DNA from 2 places in the Microbacterium sp. EB106-03-03-XG65 genome. Region 2 is predicted to be linked to the other one. Evidence: predicted binding sites of a transcription regulator. Region 2 holds the regulator's gene; the other holds the start of a gene.
The links. The regulator HrcA, encoded in region 2, represses chaperone genes, less so after heat shock. The targets are predictions, from matches to a motif close to TTNGCACTCGNNNNNNNCGAGTGCNAA.
Positions count from the first base shown of each region.

Region 1: a site for HrcA is predicted at 3,109-3,135, ahead of groES (co-chaperone GroES). Genes of this name have one in related genera too.

Region 1 is NZ_JBYTEB010000001.1:1,393,600-1,400,982, reverse strand. Features, by position in the region: gene rarD (EamA family transporter RarD) at 1-204, opposite strand, end outside; gene AC3WS6_RS06620 (MFS transporter) at 326-1,741, opposite strand; partial or broken gene AC3WS6_RS06615 (helix-turn-helix domain-containing protein) at 1,843-2,070, shown strand; gene AC3WS6_RS06610 (MmyB family transcriptional regulator) at 2,148-2,819, shown strand; gene groES (co-chaperone GroES) at 2,726-3,022, opposite strand; gene AC3WS6_RS06600 (class I SAM-dependent methyltransferase) at 3,186-4,400, shown strand; gene AC3WS6_RS06595 (hypothetical protein) at 4,403-5,641, opposite strand; gene AC3WS6_RS06590 (hypothetical protein) at 5,646-6,164, opposite strand; gene tsaD (tRNA (adenosine(37)-N6)-threonylcarbamoyltransferase complex transferase subunit TsaD) at 6,164-7,234, opposite strand; gene rimI (ribosomal protein S18-alanine N-acetyltransferase) at 7,231-7,383, opposite strand, start outside.
Region 2 is NZ_JBYTEB010000001.1:2,569,081-2,576,463, forward strand. Features, by position in the region: gene ybeY (rRNA maturation RNase YbeY) at 1-290, opposite strand, end outside; gene AC3WS6_RS12155 (PhoH family protein) at 307-1,332, opposite strand; gene AC3WS6_RS12160 (HIT domain-containing protein) at 1,379-1,726, opposite strand; gene AC3WS6_RS12165 (16S rRNA (uracil(1498)-N(3))-methyltransferase) at 1,784-2,512, opposite strand; gene dnaJ (molecular chaperone DnaJ) at 2,523-3,638, opposite strand; gene hrcA (heat-inducible transcriptional repressor HrcA) at 3,675-4,706, opposite strand; gene AC3WS6_RS12180 (carboxylesterase/lipase family protein) at 4,798-6,213, shown strand; gene hemW (radical SAM family heme chaperone HemW) at 6,229-7,383, opposite strand, start outside.

The sequences.
Region 1 (7,383 bases), 1.2 Mb from region 2:
CGCGAGCGCCGACCACCCGCGAGTGACGGTGAGCAGGAGCGCGCAGAAGACGAACGACAGCAGCACGCGCCAGGCGACGACCTCCCACGGACCGGTCGGTGCGAGCAGGAGGAAGTACAGCGGGAGCACGCCCCACAGCAGGTATGCCCCGCCTGCGTACGCGACTCCCGCCGTCTGGGTCGCGCGGGCGGTGGGGGTCGTCAGGGTCACCGCACAACACTATGCCCGGCTCGAAGGGGCGCAGAGCAGTCCGCGGCCGCGGGCTCCTGATTGGCAGCAATACGACGCATGACGACGCAGATGCGACTCTCGCGACGGTCTCGAGTCAGCGTCGTCGCGGCTCCCTGAGGGCGATCGAGGTCACGATCGCCGTCGTCAGAGCGATCGCTGCATTGAGCGCGATCGCCGACTGCACTCCGCGCAGGAGCCCGGCCCCCGTGAAGACGGAGACCACGGCCGCCATCACAGGAGTGCCCAGAGCGATGCCGACCTGCTGACTCATCGTGACCAGTCCGGTCGCGAGCCCCTGCTGGTCAGCGGGAACCTCGCCGGTGGCGGTGACGACGTAGCCGACGATCGCGACGAGATTGGCCACGCCGCCGACGAAGGTGAGCCCCAGCAGCGGCGCCACCCAGGCGCTGTCGGACGAGAGGAACGCCAGCGGCAGCGTCACGAGCGCCTGCGCGGTCATCGCGAGGACGATCGCGGTGCGAGCGCCGATCCTGCCGATGACCCGTGGCGCGAGCAGACCCCCGAGCACCGTGCCCAGCCCGAGCAGACCGAGCATCAGCCCGGCCGCGAGGGGCGAGAAGCCGAGGATGTCCTGCAGATAGAGGGTGAGGAGGAACACGAGCGAGGTCTCGGTGGCGAACGCGAGAAGACCCGCGAGATTGCCCCAGGCGACGCTCCGCCGACGCAACATCGCCAGATCGACGAGGGGCTGCGCGGTGCGCTGCTCGGTCCGCACGAACGCCGCGATGAACACGGCTGAGATCACGAGCGCGCCCCAGGTTCCGGGGTGTGCCCAGCCCTGACGCCCGGCGGAATCGATGCCGAGCACGAGTGCGACCAGTGCCGCGGTGACAGTGACTGCGCCCACCAGATCGAGCCGCGGCCGCCGGACCCGAGACGGTTCGCGCAGCACGGCGACCCCCACGACGAAGGCCGCGACCGCGACGGCGACGTTGAGAAGAAACGCCCAACGCCAGGAGACGGATCCCGTCAGCACGCCTCCGAGCACCGCTCCGGTCGTGAATCCTGCGGCCATCAGGGCGCCGTTCAGACCGAGCGCTCGTGAACGCGCCGGACCCTCCGGGAACATCGTGGTCATCAACGCCAAGGCCGCGGGCGTGACCATGGCAGTGGCGATGCCCTGTCCGGCTCGCGCCGCCAGCAGCATCCCTGGCGTGGCTGCGAGCCCGCCCGCGAGCGACGCGACACCGAGCAGGACGATCCCCGCGAGGAACAGACGCTTCCGACCGAAGAGGTCGGCGACTCGCCCGAAGAACAGCGTGAACGACGCAGCGCACACGGCGAACACCGTGACGATCCACTGCAGCGCGGCATCGTCGAATCCCAGTTCTCTGCCGATCGGCGGCAGAGCGACGGTGAGGATGGAGAAGTCGACGGCGAGAGTGAAGTTGGCGGCGAGGAGCACGGCCATCGCCACTGTCTGTGCGGTCGTGAAGTGCGCGGAACCCCGCGCGTCGCGCCCGGAGGCGGTCGAATCGATCTGGGTCATGCTGCCCGCCTGAGAGTCGCGCGATCGGGCATCCAGCCCCCTGACGTGACTAGCACCCGTAGGGTCAGGCTGCCGACTCCGAGGTCAGCGAGAATGTAGTCATGAACAGGCATCCGTCGGCGAGCTCGGCCACGGCCCCTGGCCGCCCTGTCACTGAGCTCGGCGAGTTCCTGCGATCACGGCGGGACCGCATCACCCCGCAGCGTGCCGGGGTGCAGAGCTTCGGCAGACGTCGCGTGCCCGGACTGCGTCGGGAAGAGCTGGCACAGCTCGCCGGAGTCTCGGTCACCTATCTCACCCGCCTCGAGCAGGGCCAGTCCCAGAACGCGTCGGACGCCGTGATCGACGCCCTGGCGCGCGCCCTGCAACTGAGTGACGACGACTTCTTGTCGGGCGCGTCAACGACATCCTCGATTGGAATCGCTCGGCTCATCTGCTGCTGGCGGGTCATCTGGACGCCGATGCCTCGTCTGTGTCGGCGGACCGACCGAACAACATCCGGATGCTCTTCCTCGACCCGCATACCCGAGACCTCTACCCCGACTGGGAGGACGAGGCAGCTCTCGCCGTCGCATCGCTGCGGTACACGGCCGCTCAGTTCCCCGACGATGCGCGTCTCATCTCGCTCGTCGGCGAGCTGAGCCTGAAAAGCCCGAGGTTCGCCGCGCTGTGGGCGGGACACATGGTCCGGCTCTGCACCAGCGGAGCAAAGCGGTTCGCCCACCCCGTCGTCGGCGAGCTGACTCTGGGATACGAAGTCCTTCACCTCCCGGACGGCGACGGCCAGCATCCTCGCATTCAGCGCGCCGAGGTCGAGCGCTGCGGCGGCAGCCATCGCACTGCTCGATTCCCGATGATCCCACCTGCCCGGATCGCGATCTCCGGACATGCAGAGAGGGCCCGGATGCGTGATGCATCCGGGCCCTCTCCGAGGAACATGCGCTCCTGGCCCTCGTCGGGCTCAGGAACAGGCTGGTCCGCTGATCAGCGGACGACGACCGCGAGCACGTCGCGGGCCGACAGAACGAGGAACTCGTCTGCGCCGAACTTCACCTCGGTGCCGCCGTACTTGCTGTAGAGCACGCGGTCGCCGACGGCGACGTCGAGCGGAACACGGTTGCCGTTGTCATCGATGCGACCGGGGCCCACGGCCACGACCTCGCCCTCCTGGGGCTTCTCCTTTGCGGTGTCGGGGATGACCAGGCCACTCGCGGTGGTCTGCTCGGCCTCGACCTGCTTGATGACGATGCGGTCCTCGAGCGGCTTGATGGAAACCGACACGGTCTACCTCTTCTTTCTTGACGCTGACACGAAAGACTTGTTCGCACTCTCAACCCGAGAGTGCTAACCCCAGTCTATGCGGTGCGCTGGCACTCATGCAATGCGAGTGCCAGTCGCCGACACGAAGCGGGTGAGTCGCCCCGCCTAAGCTGAGCAGGTGGAGATGTCTGAGCTGAGAGCCCTGCTCACCCCCGAAGGCCTCGAGCTGCTGGACGCGGTCGGCCCGATCGATCAGGTCGCAGATGTCGCGCGCGCGGTCTCCCGCCTGCGAGCCGCAGGACACTCCCCCGATCTCGTCTCGGCCGTGGTCGGCCAAGCGCACCTCCGTGCGAAGGCGGTGACGAAGTTCGGTCCCTTCGCGAGCCGGATGCTGTTCACTCGAGCGGGCCTCGAGCAGTCGACCCGGCTCGGCGTCGCGGCGAGGCATGCGCAGCGTCTGCGCCGGTCCGGGATCACTCGCGTGGCAGATCTCGGTTGCGGGATCGGCGGCGATGCCCTCGCGTTCGCCGCCGCGGGCCTCGACGTCGTCGCCGTCGACGCCGATGAGGTCACCTCTGCGATCGCGGCGTACAACCTCGCACCGTTCGGCGACGACGCCGTCGTGCGGCACGGCACGGCCCAGGAGAACGTGCCGGACGAGGCAGACGGCCCACAGGCCGTCTGGATGGACCCCGCTCGACGCACCCAGGGGCATGGCGACACACGTCGCGTCGCCTCCGACGACTACTCGCCACCGCTGGACTGGGCGTTCTCCGTGGCCTCGCGCATCCCGACGGGGATCAAGCTCGGTCCCGGGCACGACCGAGGTGCGCTCCCGGATGACGCGGAGACCCAGTGGGTCAGCGCGGACGGCAGCGTGGTGGAGCTCGTGGTGTGGACGGGCGTCCTGGCCCGTGAAGGAGTCCGGCGCTCGGCCCTGATCATCAGGGGCGACGAGTCGCACGAGCTCACCGCCGGCGCAGACGCCGAAGACGCCCCTGTCCGAGAACTCGGAGCGTTCGTGCACGAGCCCGACGGCGCGGTGATCCGTGCCCGGCTGATCGGCGACGTCGCCCGGACGCTCGATGCCGGGATGCTCGACGACAAGATCGCCTACCTGACCTCGGACGCCGCGCTCACGAGCCCGTTCGTGCAGTCGTTCCGCGTGCGCGAGGTGTTGCCGGCGAACCCGAAGGCCATCAGCTCCTCCCTCAAGGCGCATGGCATCGGCACCCTCGAGATCAAGAAGCGGGGAATGGACATCGACCCCGCCGCCTTCCGCAAGAAGCTCACCCTTCGTGGCGATGAGTCGGCGACGCTGATCCTCACGCGCATCGGATCCCAGCGTCGGGCGATCCTCGCCGATCGCGTCGCGCCGAGCCGCGCCTCGAGCGAATAGGGTCAGCCCGCGTCTCCCGAAGGCGCGTCGGGCTCGAGCGACTCATCCGGCCGCACCGTGGCGGTGCCCGTGGACGTCTCCTCGTCGCGGACGTCGCCTGCGTCCGGGATGTCTCCCGCCACGATGAGGTACGAGCGACCCATCGTCGTGTACTCCAGCGTGACGCTCCACGGGGCCGCCTGCCCATTCGCATCGTCGACCGAGACGCCTTCGACGACGATTCCCTCTCCCGGGATCATGCCGTTGTCGCCGTCGACGCAATGCGTCGCTTCGACGGCATCCACGATCAGGCACTGCATGGTGGTGAACTCCTCGGTGCGCGTCGCCGTCCAGATCGGCGCCCCTGCCGCGTAGCCCATGACCGACAGCGAGTACGGCTCGTACCCTCTGTCGAGCAGCTCTTCGGCACGCTCCCGCTCACTCGCGTCGAACTGCTGCATCCAATCATCGACGCCGACCGCCCAGCGCTGGATGAGCGCGGTCATCTCCCCGTCGTGCGTACGCCCTGCGGTGGCGGAGATCTGCTCGCCCATTCCCTCGTCACTGCGGCGCGAGTCGATGACGGCGGCGCTGAGACCGTGGCCGCGCTCGAGGTCGGCCACGATCAGACAGCCGTTCGACGACTCCTCTGCGGCGTCGAGGACGATGCACTCGATCTCGCCGTTCTTCTTCGTACCGAACCACACGATCGCATCGTCATCGCGTGCGATCGCCTCGACAGTCCCCGGGTCGTACCCTCCGGCGGATTCGATCGCGGCGCTCCGCTGCTTCTCCTCTGCACTCAGCGGAACCCCGTCGTCGCGCCCGAACAACGCCCACCCGGCCCCCAGACCGACGATCAGAAGGCCGACGCAGGCGGCCGCCACGGCTCGCCAGTGGCGGCGGACCGCGGGACGCAGCGCCGCCGTCGCAGCACGCGTGCTCGCGGGCTCGTCGGCGGGCTCGGCCGTGGACTCGGCGGTCGACTCGGCCGTGGGCTCTTCGGACTCGACCGAGTCCGCGGCCTCCGGGGAGAGCGGGGACGACTCCGGTGCGGCAAGTGCTGCGGGCTGCAACGACGGTACCGCCTCCGACCGATCAGCCACGGTCGTCGCCCGCTGAGACTCATCGCGCGACGCCCCGAACCGCTTCGCCTCGAGCTCCGCCAACCGTGCGGCATCCGCCGCTGTGAGAGAGCTCTCACGCCCGTAGGCACGCGCCTGAAGCGCTCGCAGCTGCGTCGTCTCTTCGGCGTCGAGCATCCGGTCAGCCGAGCCTCTCGAACTGCATGCCGGCCCACACCAGCCAGCCCAGGCTGTACACAGTGGCGCACAGACCGAGCACCAGCGCCCACCGCGCGATCGCCCGGCTCTCGACCGGGCGCCTCAGCGACATGATCGAGGCGATCACCGCGACGATGGCGATCGGGATCCCCCAGCCGACGAAGAACGAGGCGACCAGTGCCACGATCGCCGCCATGAGAGCCCACGGCGCGAGCCTCGTCTCGTCTGCGATCACGGGTACCGCAGCGGTGCCCGTGGGCTCCCACTCGGTCTCGCGCGGCGGCCGATCGAGCTCGGGGCCGCTCACGACCACGGGTTCGATCCCGACCGGACCGGTCGGCAGCTTCGTGTATCCCTCCCGCGGGACTCCGGGCAGTCGCGCGGCTCCCGCCGGGCGTACCACCTCGGGCGTGGGCTGCTCGAGACGCGCCGGCGGAACCACCGCCCGCGGACCCGCCCCCGCGGCATCCGTGGGGCCGGTCGTGCCCGACGAGTCACTCATCAGCGCACCTCGACCCGCTCATCGACCTGGATCTGGGTGACGGGAAGAGTCGAGTCGGCGCCGAACGCGAGCGTCGACGGCGGGCGGCCCGAGCTGATGAGTTCGGCGGCCAGCGCCGCGATCATCGCGCCGTTGTCGGTGCAGAGCGAGAGCGGCGGGATGCGCACGGTGACGCCCGCGGACTCTGCCCTCGAGAGCGCGACCTCTCGCAGACGCCGATTCGCGATGACCCCGCCTCCCAGCAGCAGACGCGGTACTCCGAGATCGGCACATGCGGCGAGCGCCTTCGTGACGAGCACGTCGACGACCGCCTCGCGGAAGCTCGCTGCGACATCGGCGACGGGGACCTCGAGGCCGTCGGCTTCGCAGCGCTCCACCCATCGCGCGACGGCGGTCTTCAACCCGGAGAACGAGAAGTCGTACCGGTGCGCGGCGAGGTCGGAGGCGCGGGACAGTCCGCGGGGAAAGCGGATCGCGGTCGGGTCGCCTGTCGCCGCGGCGCGGTCGATCTCGGGACCTCCGGGATACGGGAGTGACAGCAGACGAGCGACCTTGTCGAAGGCCTCGCCCGCGGCATCGTCCATCGTCTCGCCGAGCATCTCGACGTCGGTGGTGAGGTCGCGCACATGCAGCAGCGACGTGTGACCTCCCGACACGAGCAGTGCGATCGTCGGATACTCGAGCGGCTCCGAGTCGGGGGTCAGGATGTCTGCTGCGATATGACCCACCAGGTGGTTGACCGCGTACAGGGGCTTGTCGAGCGCGACGGCGAGGCCCTTCGCGGCTCCCACTCCCACCATGAGCGCACCGGCGAGACCGGGACCGCTCGTCACGGCGACGGCATCGAGGTCCTCGAGTCGCACGTCGGCCTCGGCGAGCGCGGCATCGATCGACGGCTGCAGAGCCTCGAGGTGGGCGCGCGCGGCGACCTCGGGAATCACCCCGCCGTAGCGCGAGTGCTCGTCCATGCTCGAGGCGATCGTGTTCGAGAGCAGAGTGCGTCCTCTGACGATGCCGATGCCCGTCTCGTCGCAGCTGGTCTCGATGCCCAGCACCAACGGCTCGGTCATGCGCTCGCCTCCTTCGCGGCATCCGACGCAGCGCCGTCTCGGTGGTCGGAACGCGGATGCTGTAGAGCGAGGCGCATCACGATCGCGTCGATGTCGTCGGGCTGGTAGTACCGAGGGCGGCGGGCGATCTCCTCGAAACCCTCGGAACG
Region 2 (7,383 bases):
TGCGTCTCGGCGACCTGCGGGCACAGCACGATGTCGCCGAGCAGACCGGGAGCCGTCGGCCGGTCTTCGGTGCCCGGGCGCAGCTCGTCCATCGGGAAGCTGAGCACATCTGTGGGGCCCGGCTCATCCATCCACTGCACGTGCAGTGCTTCCATGGCTCCCTCGTCGACGAGCACGATGGCGACCTCGGCATCCGGACTCACATGCAGCTGAGCCAGGTTGAAGTCGGTCAGGCGCTGCAGCACGGTCTCGTCGACGTCGATGGCCGACTCGTTGTTGATCTCGATCATGGCTGTGCTCGTTTCATCAGGAGAGGCCTCGTTTCGGCATCCGGTCGCGAGGTCCGGGTCTCTGCGCGCCTCGGCGGTCGGCCCGGTTCGCGAACTCGGCCGCCTGCTCGCGTTCATGGCGCTGCGCCGTGCGGCGCTCGTCATACTCGCTGTAGGCGTCGACGATGCGGCCGACGAGAGAATGGCGCACGACGTCGTCGCTCGTGAGACGCGCGAAGTGGATGTCGTCGATGCCGTCGAGCACCCGCGTCACGAGGCGCAACCCCGACGACCCCTGCGGGAGGTCCACCTGGGTGATATCGCCGGTGACGACCATCTTCGACCCGAAGCCGAGGCGGGTCAGGAACATCTTCATCTGCTCGGGAGTCGTGTTCTGCGCCTCGTCGAGCACGACGAAGGAGTCGTTGAGAGTGCGCCCGCGCATGTATGCCAGTGGCGCGACCTCGATGGTGCCGGTGGCCATCAGGCGCGGCACGATCTCGGGGTCCATCATCTCGTTCAGCGCGTCGTAGAGCGGACGCAGATACGGGTCGATCTTGTCGGTGAGCGTTCCGGGCAGGAACCCGAGGCGCTCCCCTGCCTCGACGGCGGGGCGGGTGAGGATGATCCGAGTGACCTCCTTGCGCTGCAGCGCCTGCACGGCCTTCGCCATGGCGAGGTAGGTCTTGCCGGTACCCGCGGGACCGATGCCGAACACGATGGTGTTCTCTTCGATCGCGTCGACGTACTCCTTCTGGCCCAGCGTCTTCGGGCGGATGACCTTGCCCCGGGTCGAGAGGATCGCCTCGCCCAGCACCTCGCTCGGGCGGGGGCCTCCGTCGTTGCGCAACAGGCGCGCAGAGCTGGAGACATCGCTGGGCGCGAGATCATGCCCTGCCTTGGTCATGGTGAGCAGCTCGTCGACGAGATCCTTGGCCTTCTGCACCGCTTCCGCAGTGCCGGTCAGGGTGATCTCGTTACCGCGCACGAGCACCTGCACGTCGCGATGCTCCTTCTCGAGCATCCGGAGCAGGCGGTCCTGCGGGCCGAGCAGCTGCACCATCGCCACGCCGTCGGCGTAGACGCGTTCGGTGATGATGTCTTGATCGTCAGAAGCCAACGAGCTTGTTCTCCTCGATATTGCCGAGCACATGGGCGTGCACGTGGAAGACGGACTGCGCAGCACTCGCGCCGTTGTTGAAGATGAGGCGGAACTCGCCGTTCGCGTGGTCGTCGGCGAGCCGCTTGGCCACCGTCACCATCTCAGCGAGCAGACCCGGGTCTCCGGCGGCCAGCTCGGCCACGTCGCGATAATCCTCGGTCTTGGGGATGACCAGCGCATGCAGAGGCGCCTGCGGGTCGATGTCACGGATCGCGAAGACCCGGCCGGTGTCCAGCAGGATCTCGCCCGGGATGTCGCCGTTCAGGATGCGCGTGAAGATCGAGGGCTCGGACATGCACTCAGTCTACTGACAGGGCGCTGCCGCGCGGCGGTGAGGCGACCTCGATCCGCATCACCATCGTCCGAGCGCGACCGACAGCACGGCGATCGCCGCCGGACCCGCCGTCGATGTGCGCAGCACGGTGTCACCGAGCAGCACACGCTCTGCACCGGCGTCGACCAGACGCGACAGCTCGTCGTCGGAGATGCCGCCCTCGGGTCCGACCACCAGCACGATGTCCCGCCCGTCGGGCTGCAGGTCCGAGAGTCTCGACGGAGCAGTCGGATCGAGCAGGAGCACGCGCTGTCGGGATGCCCGTGCCGCGAGCTGCTTCGTCGTCACCGCTGTCGCGATCTCGGGAACCCATGCCCGATGCGCCTGCTTGGCCGCTTCGCGCACGATGCTCGCCCAGCGCTCACGCCCCTTGATCGCCTTGGCACCGTCCCAGCGCGACACGCTGCGACTCGCCTGCCAGGGAACCACCTCGTCGACGCCGAGCTCACACGCGGCCTGCACCGCGAGCTCGTCGCGATCGCCCTTCGCGAGCGCCTGCACCAGGACGATCCGCGGACTCGGCGCCGGTTCGACCGTGCGCTGCGCGACGCGAACATCGACGCGGGTCGGCGAGACCTCCTCGGCCACGCCGCTGAGCCAGACGCCGGCTCCGTCGCCCACCGTGACCGATTCGCCGACGCGCAGTCGACGCACCACCGCGGCGTGCTTGGCCTCGGCCCCTGTCAGCGTGACCGTGTCGCCGACGTCGGCATCCGACGCGGAATCGACCAGGAAGTGCAATGCCATGCGATGCCGATCAGTGCGAGCGGAAGCGATCGCGGAACTTCGAGAAGAGCCCCTGCTGGAACTGCGCCAGCGCGGGCGCGGGTGCCTTGGTCTTCTTCGCGAAGTCCTCGATCAGTCGGCGCTGCGCCGAATCGATCTTGGTCGGGGTCAGCACCTGCACGCCGACGCGGAGGTCGCCGCGCTGGTTTCCGCGCAGCGGGGTGATCCCTCGACCCTTGATGGTGAGCACATCGCCGGATTGCACGCCGGGCCGGATCTCGAGGTCCACCTCGCCGTCGAGTCCCTGGATGGTCGTCTCGGTGCCGAGGATCGCATCGGTCATCGCCACCTCGAGGGTGGCCAGCAGGTCATCGCCGTCGCGACTGAATGCCGGATGCGGGTTCACGGTGACCTCGACGTACAGGTCGCCGTTCGGACCGCCCGCCTTGCCGACCTCGCCCGACCCGGGCAGCTGCAGACGCAGGCCGGTCTCGACACCGGCCGGGATGTCGAGCGACACCGTCCGGCGCGAACGGACACGCCCCTGTCCTCCGCATGTGCCGCAGGGATACGGGATCGTCGTGCCGTATCCCTCGCAGGTGCCGCAGGGCTGAGAGGTCACGACGTTGCCGAGCAGGCTGCGCACCTGGCGCTGCACGTGACCCGAGCCGCCGCAGATGTCGCACGTGACGGGCGATGTGCCCTCCTGACAGCACGACCCGTTGCACGTCTCGCAGAGTACGGCCGTGTCGACCTCGATGTCGCGGTGCGCTCCGAACACCACATCGCCCAGGTCGAGAGTGACTCGCACCAGAGCATCCTGGCCGCGCTCGCGGCGAGACCGCGGTCGCGCCCCTCGCCCGCCGCCCTGTGCCGCTCCGAAGAACGTCTCGAAGATGTCGCCGAAACCGCCGAAGCCGCCGAAGTTGCCTGCGGCTCCATCGCCTCCGCCCATGTCGTAACGGCGCCGCGAGTCGTCGTCGCTGAGCACGTCGTAGGCGTGGGTCACGAGCTTGAACTTCTCGGCAGCATCCTCACCCGGGTTCACGTCCGGGTGGAGCTGACGTGCAAGACGTCGATACGCCTTCTTGATCTCGTCGGTGGAAGCGTCGCGCGAGACGCCGAGTACCTCGTAGTGATCCGCCACAATGGCCCTTCTGCGTGTTGTGTCAGGGCGCCCGCGTCAGCGGGCGGCCTCGTCTTCGTCGAGCATCCGCGAGAGGTAACGGGCCACAGCCCGCGCCGCCGCGAGGTTGCTCGGATAGTCCATGCGGGTCGGCCCCATCACTCCGACTCGAGCAGTGCCGCTCGGGGCGGCGTAGTTGCTCGCGACGATCGATGCCTCGCCGAGCCCGAACGATGCGTTCTCCGTGCCGATGCTCGCCGCGAGACCGTGAGAATCGGTCTCCATCTCGCTCATCAGCCGCAACAGGGTCACCTGCTCTTCGATCGCCTCGAGCAACGGATGGATGCTGCCGCGGAAGTCCTGCTCGCGTCGGGCGAGCGTCGCGGCACCGGCCATCACGAGACGCTCCTGCCGGAACTGGCCGAGCTCGTCGATGATGATGGTCGCCAGCGCACGGAGCACCTGGTCGCCCGCATGCTCGTCGTCCGCGAGAAGCGATTTCAGTCGGTCGGCGGCATCGCTCACCGCCCGCCCGGTGATCAACGCCGCCAGTCGGGCGCGGAGCACCGCCATATCGGCCTCATCGACCACAGCGGGCAGGGGCGCCATGCGCTGCGACACTCCTCCGGCGTCGGTGACCAGGACGATCAGCAGACGCGTCGGGGCGAGAGCGACGAGTTCGATGTGGGTGAGGTTCGCCCGAGCGAACGACGGATACTGAGCCAGAGCGACCTGACCGGTGAGCTGAGTGAGAACCCGCACGGTGCGCGCCATGAGGTCGTCGAGATCGGCGGGATCGGTGAGGAACGACTCGATGGCCGTTCGCTGTGCGCCCGAGAGAGGCCGCAGCTGGGCGAGGTGGTCGACGAAGACCCGATAGCCCTTGTCTGTGGGAACGCGACCGGACGAGGTGTGCGGCGCCGCGATGAGCTCTTCGTCTTCGAGCAGCGCCATGTCGTTGCGGATCGTCGCTGCCGACACGCCGAAGGAGTGGCGGTCGACGATCGATCTGCTGCCGACGGGCTCATGCGTCTCGACGTAGTCCTGCACGATCGCGCGGAGGACCTGAAGGCCTCGTTCGCTGACCATCGCATCTCCTCCCTCTTGGCACTCACTGACTTCGAGTGCCAATTCTACCGGTCAGCGGGGGCGTCGCGCTGATCGCCCTACGATGGGCACCATGAGTGTCGCGCCGCAGGTCACCGTGTCCGCCGGGATCGTGCGCGGCGAGACATCGGACGGTGTCCACCGCTACCTCGGCATCCCCTACGCCGCCGCTCCGTTCGGGGCGAATCGCTTCCGAGCGCCGCGTCCGCCGGCCCCCTGGGACAGCGTGCGCGATGCCACGTCTTTCGGAGCGACGGCTCCTCAGCATCCGTACCCGGGTGCGATCGGTGAACTGCTCGGCTCCGTCGAGATCCCGGGCGACGAGATCCTCACCGTGAACGTGTGGGCGCCCGAAGAGGCGAGCAACGCACCGGTCGTCCTCTGGATCCACGGCGGCGCGCTCGAGCGAGGCGCGGCCGCTCTCCCCCTGTACGACGGTGCGGCGTTCGCCCGCGCCGGCATCGTCTTCGCTTCGCTCAACTACCGCCTGGGAAGCGAGGGCTTCTCCGTTCTGGACGACGCTCCCCGGAATCTCGGACTGCAGGATGCGGCAGCAGGCCTTGCCTGGGTCCACCGCGAGATCGCCGCATTCGGGGGCGACCCCGCGCAGATCACCGTGATGGGCGAATCAGCGGGCGGTGCGATCGTCGCGGCACTGCTCGCGAACACACCGTCACGTGCGCTGATCGCGCGCGCGATCATCCAGTCGGGTCCGCTCGAAGCGCAGAGCGCGAAGAAAGCCGGGCGTGTCACGGCGCAGATGGCGAAGCTGCTCGGCACCCCGGCAGACCGCCGGGGGTTCGCGGCGATCTCGCCGCAGCGCCTGCTGAACGCCAGACGTCAACAGGCGGCCGAGTCCTCTCCGCTCGGCGGCGCTCCGGGATTCCAGCTCGCCCTGGATGCCGCATCCCTCCCCCGTTCGCCGCACGAGGTCATCGCCGACACCGACGTCCCTCTGCTCATCGGGAGCAACACCGACGAGTACCGGCTGTGGTTCCCACCGGCGGCGCTGTCTGCGATCAGTGAGGCGAACCTCCTGTTCGCTCGTCTGGCGCTGCGGATCCCCCGCAAGGCCGTCGTCGCATACCGCTCGGCATTCCCCTCCTCATCGACAGGCGAGATCTTCGGTCAGCTCGCCACGGATCTCCTGCTTCGCGCACCCCTCACCCGCGTCGCCAGAGCACGCACCGCACCGACGTACGTCTACGAATTCGCATGGCAGAGTCCGGTGCGCGACCTCCGCGCCGCCCACGCTCTCGAACTGGGATTCGTGTTCGATCGACTCGGCGATCCCGAGACCGAGCGCCTCGCGGGACGCGACGCTCCCCAGGCCCTCGCGGACGAGATGCATGAGGCGTGGATCTCGTTCATCAGGTCCGGTGACCCGGGGTGGCCCGCCTACGGTTCCGCGCGCACGACCCGCCTGTTCGACGCCGAGACATCGACGGTCGCGCAGCGTCGCGCCGCGGCACTGGATCTGCTTCCGTAGCGATCCGAACCGCGGTCAGTCCGTGAGCTCGCGCACCACGGCGTCAGCGAGAAGACGGCCGCGCAGAGTGAGCTGCACCCGCCCGCGCATCGCGGCAGCAGGATCGACGAGGCCGTCCGCGATCAGACCGGCGACGCGCGGACGCTTGTCCGGCTGCAGGTCGGCGACCGCGATCCCCTCGCGGATGCGGCTGAGCAAAAGGACACGCTCGAGGGTCCGCGACTCCGCATTCGGTCGTTCGGTGCCGGCAGCCGGCGATTCCTCTGCGGCGAGCCGCTGGGCGTATGCGGCAGGGTGCTTGACGTTCCAGAAACGGAGCCCCGCGACGTGGCTGTGCGCGCCGGGGCCGAAACCCCACCAGTCGCTCCCCCGCCAATACGCCAGATTATGGCGGGAGCGCTGCTCGACGCTGCGCGACCAGTTGCTGATCTCGTACCAGTCGAACCCCGCGGCCGCGAGACGCGCATCGGCGAGCTCGTACATGTCGGCCTGCAGATCGTCATCGGGCGCGGGCACCTCGCCTCGGCGGATCTGACGGGCGAGTTTCGTGCCGTCCTCGATGATCAGCGCGTACGCCGAGATGTGGTCCGAGTCGAGAGCGAGCGCCGCATCGAGCGACGCCTCCCAATCGCCCAGCGACTCGCCAGGCGCGCCGTAGATGAGGTCCACACTGACCGCGAGGCCCGCGTCCTTGGCTGCGGCGACCGCCGTCGTCACGTTCTCGGGGCGGTGGGTGCGATCGAGGGCGGCGAGCACATGGGGCACGGCCGACTGCATCCCGATCGACAGCCGGGTGACGCCGGCGTCGGCGAGAATGCGGGCGACCTCGGGCGTCACGGTGTCGGGGTTCGCCTCGACCGTGACCTCGGCGCCGTCTGCCATGCCGAACGCGTCGGTCGCGGCATCCAGCATCCGGGCGAGATCGCCGGCGGGCAGCAGCGTCGGGGTGCCTCCCCCGAAGAAGACCGTGTCCATGGGGCGCAGCGGACCCGCATCCGCGAGAACGCGCTTCGCGAGATCGATCTCCGTGATCAGTGTCGAGGCATAGTCCTCCTGCCTCGCGCCGCGAAGCTCGCCGGACGTATAGGTGTTGAAGTCGCAGTACCCGCAGCGCACCCGGCAGAAGGGCACGTGCAGGTAGGCCGAGAACGGCACCGACGGATCGATCGA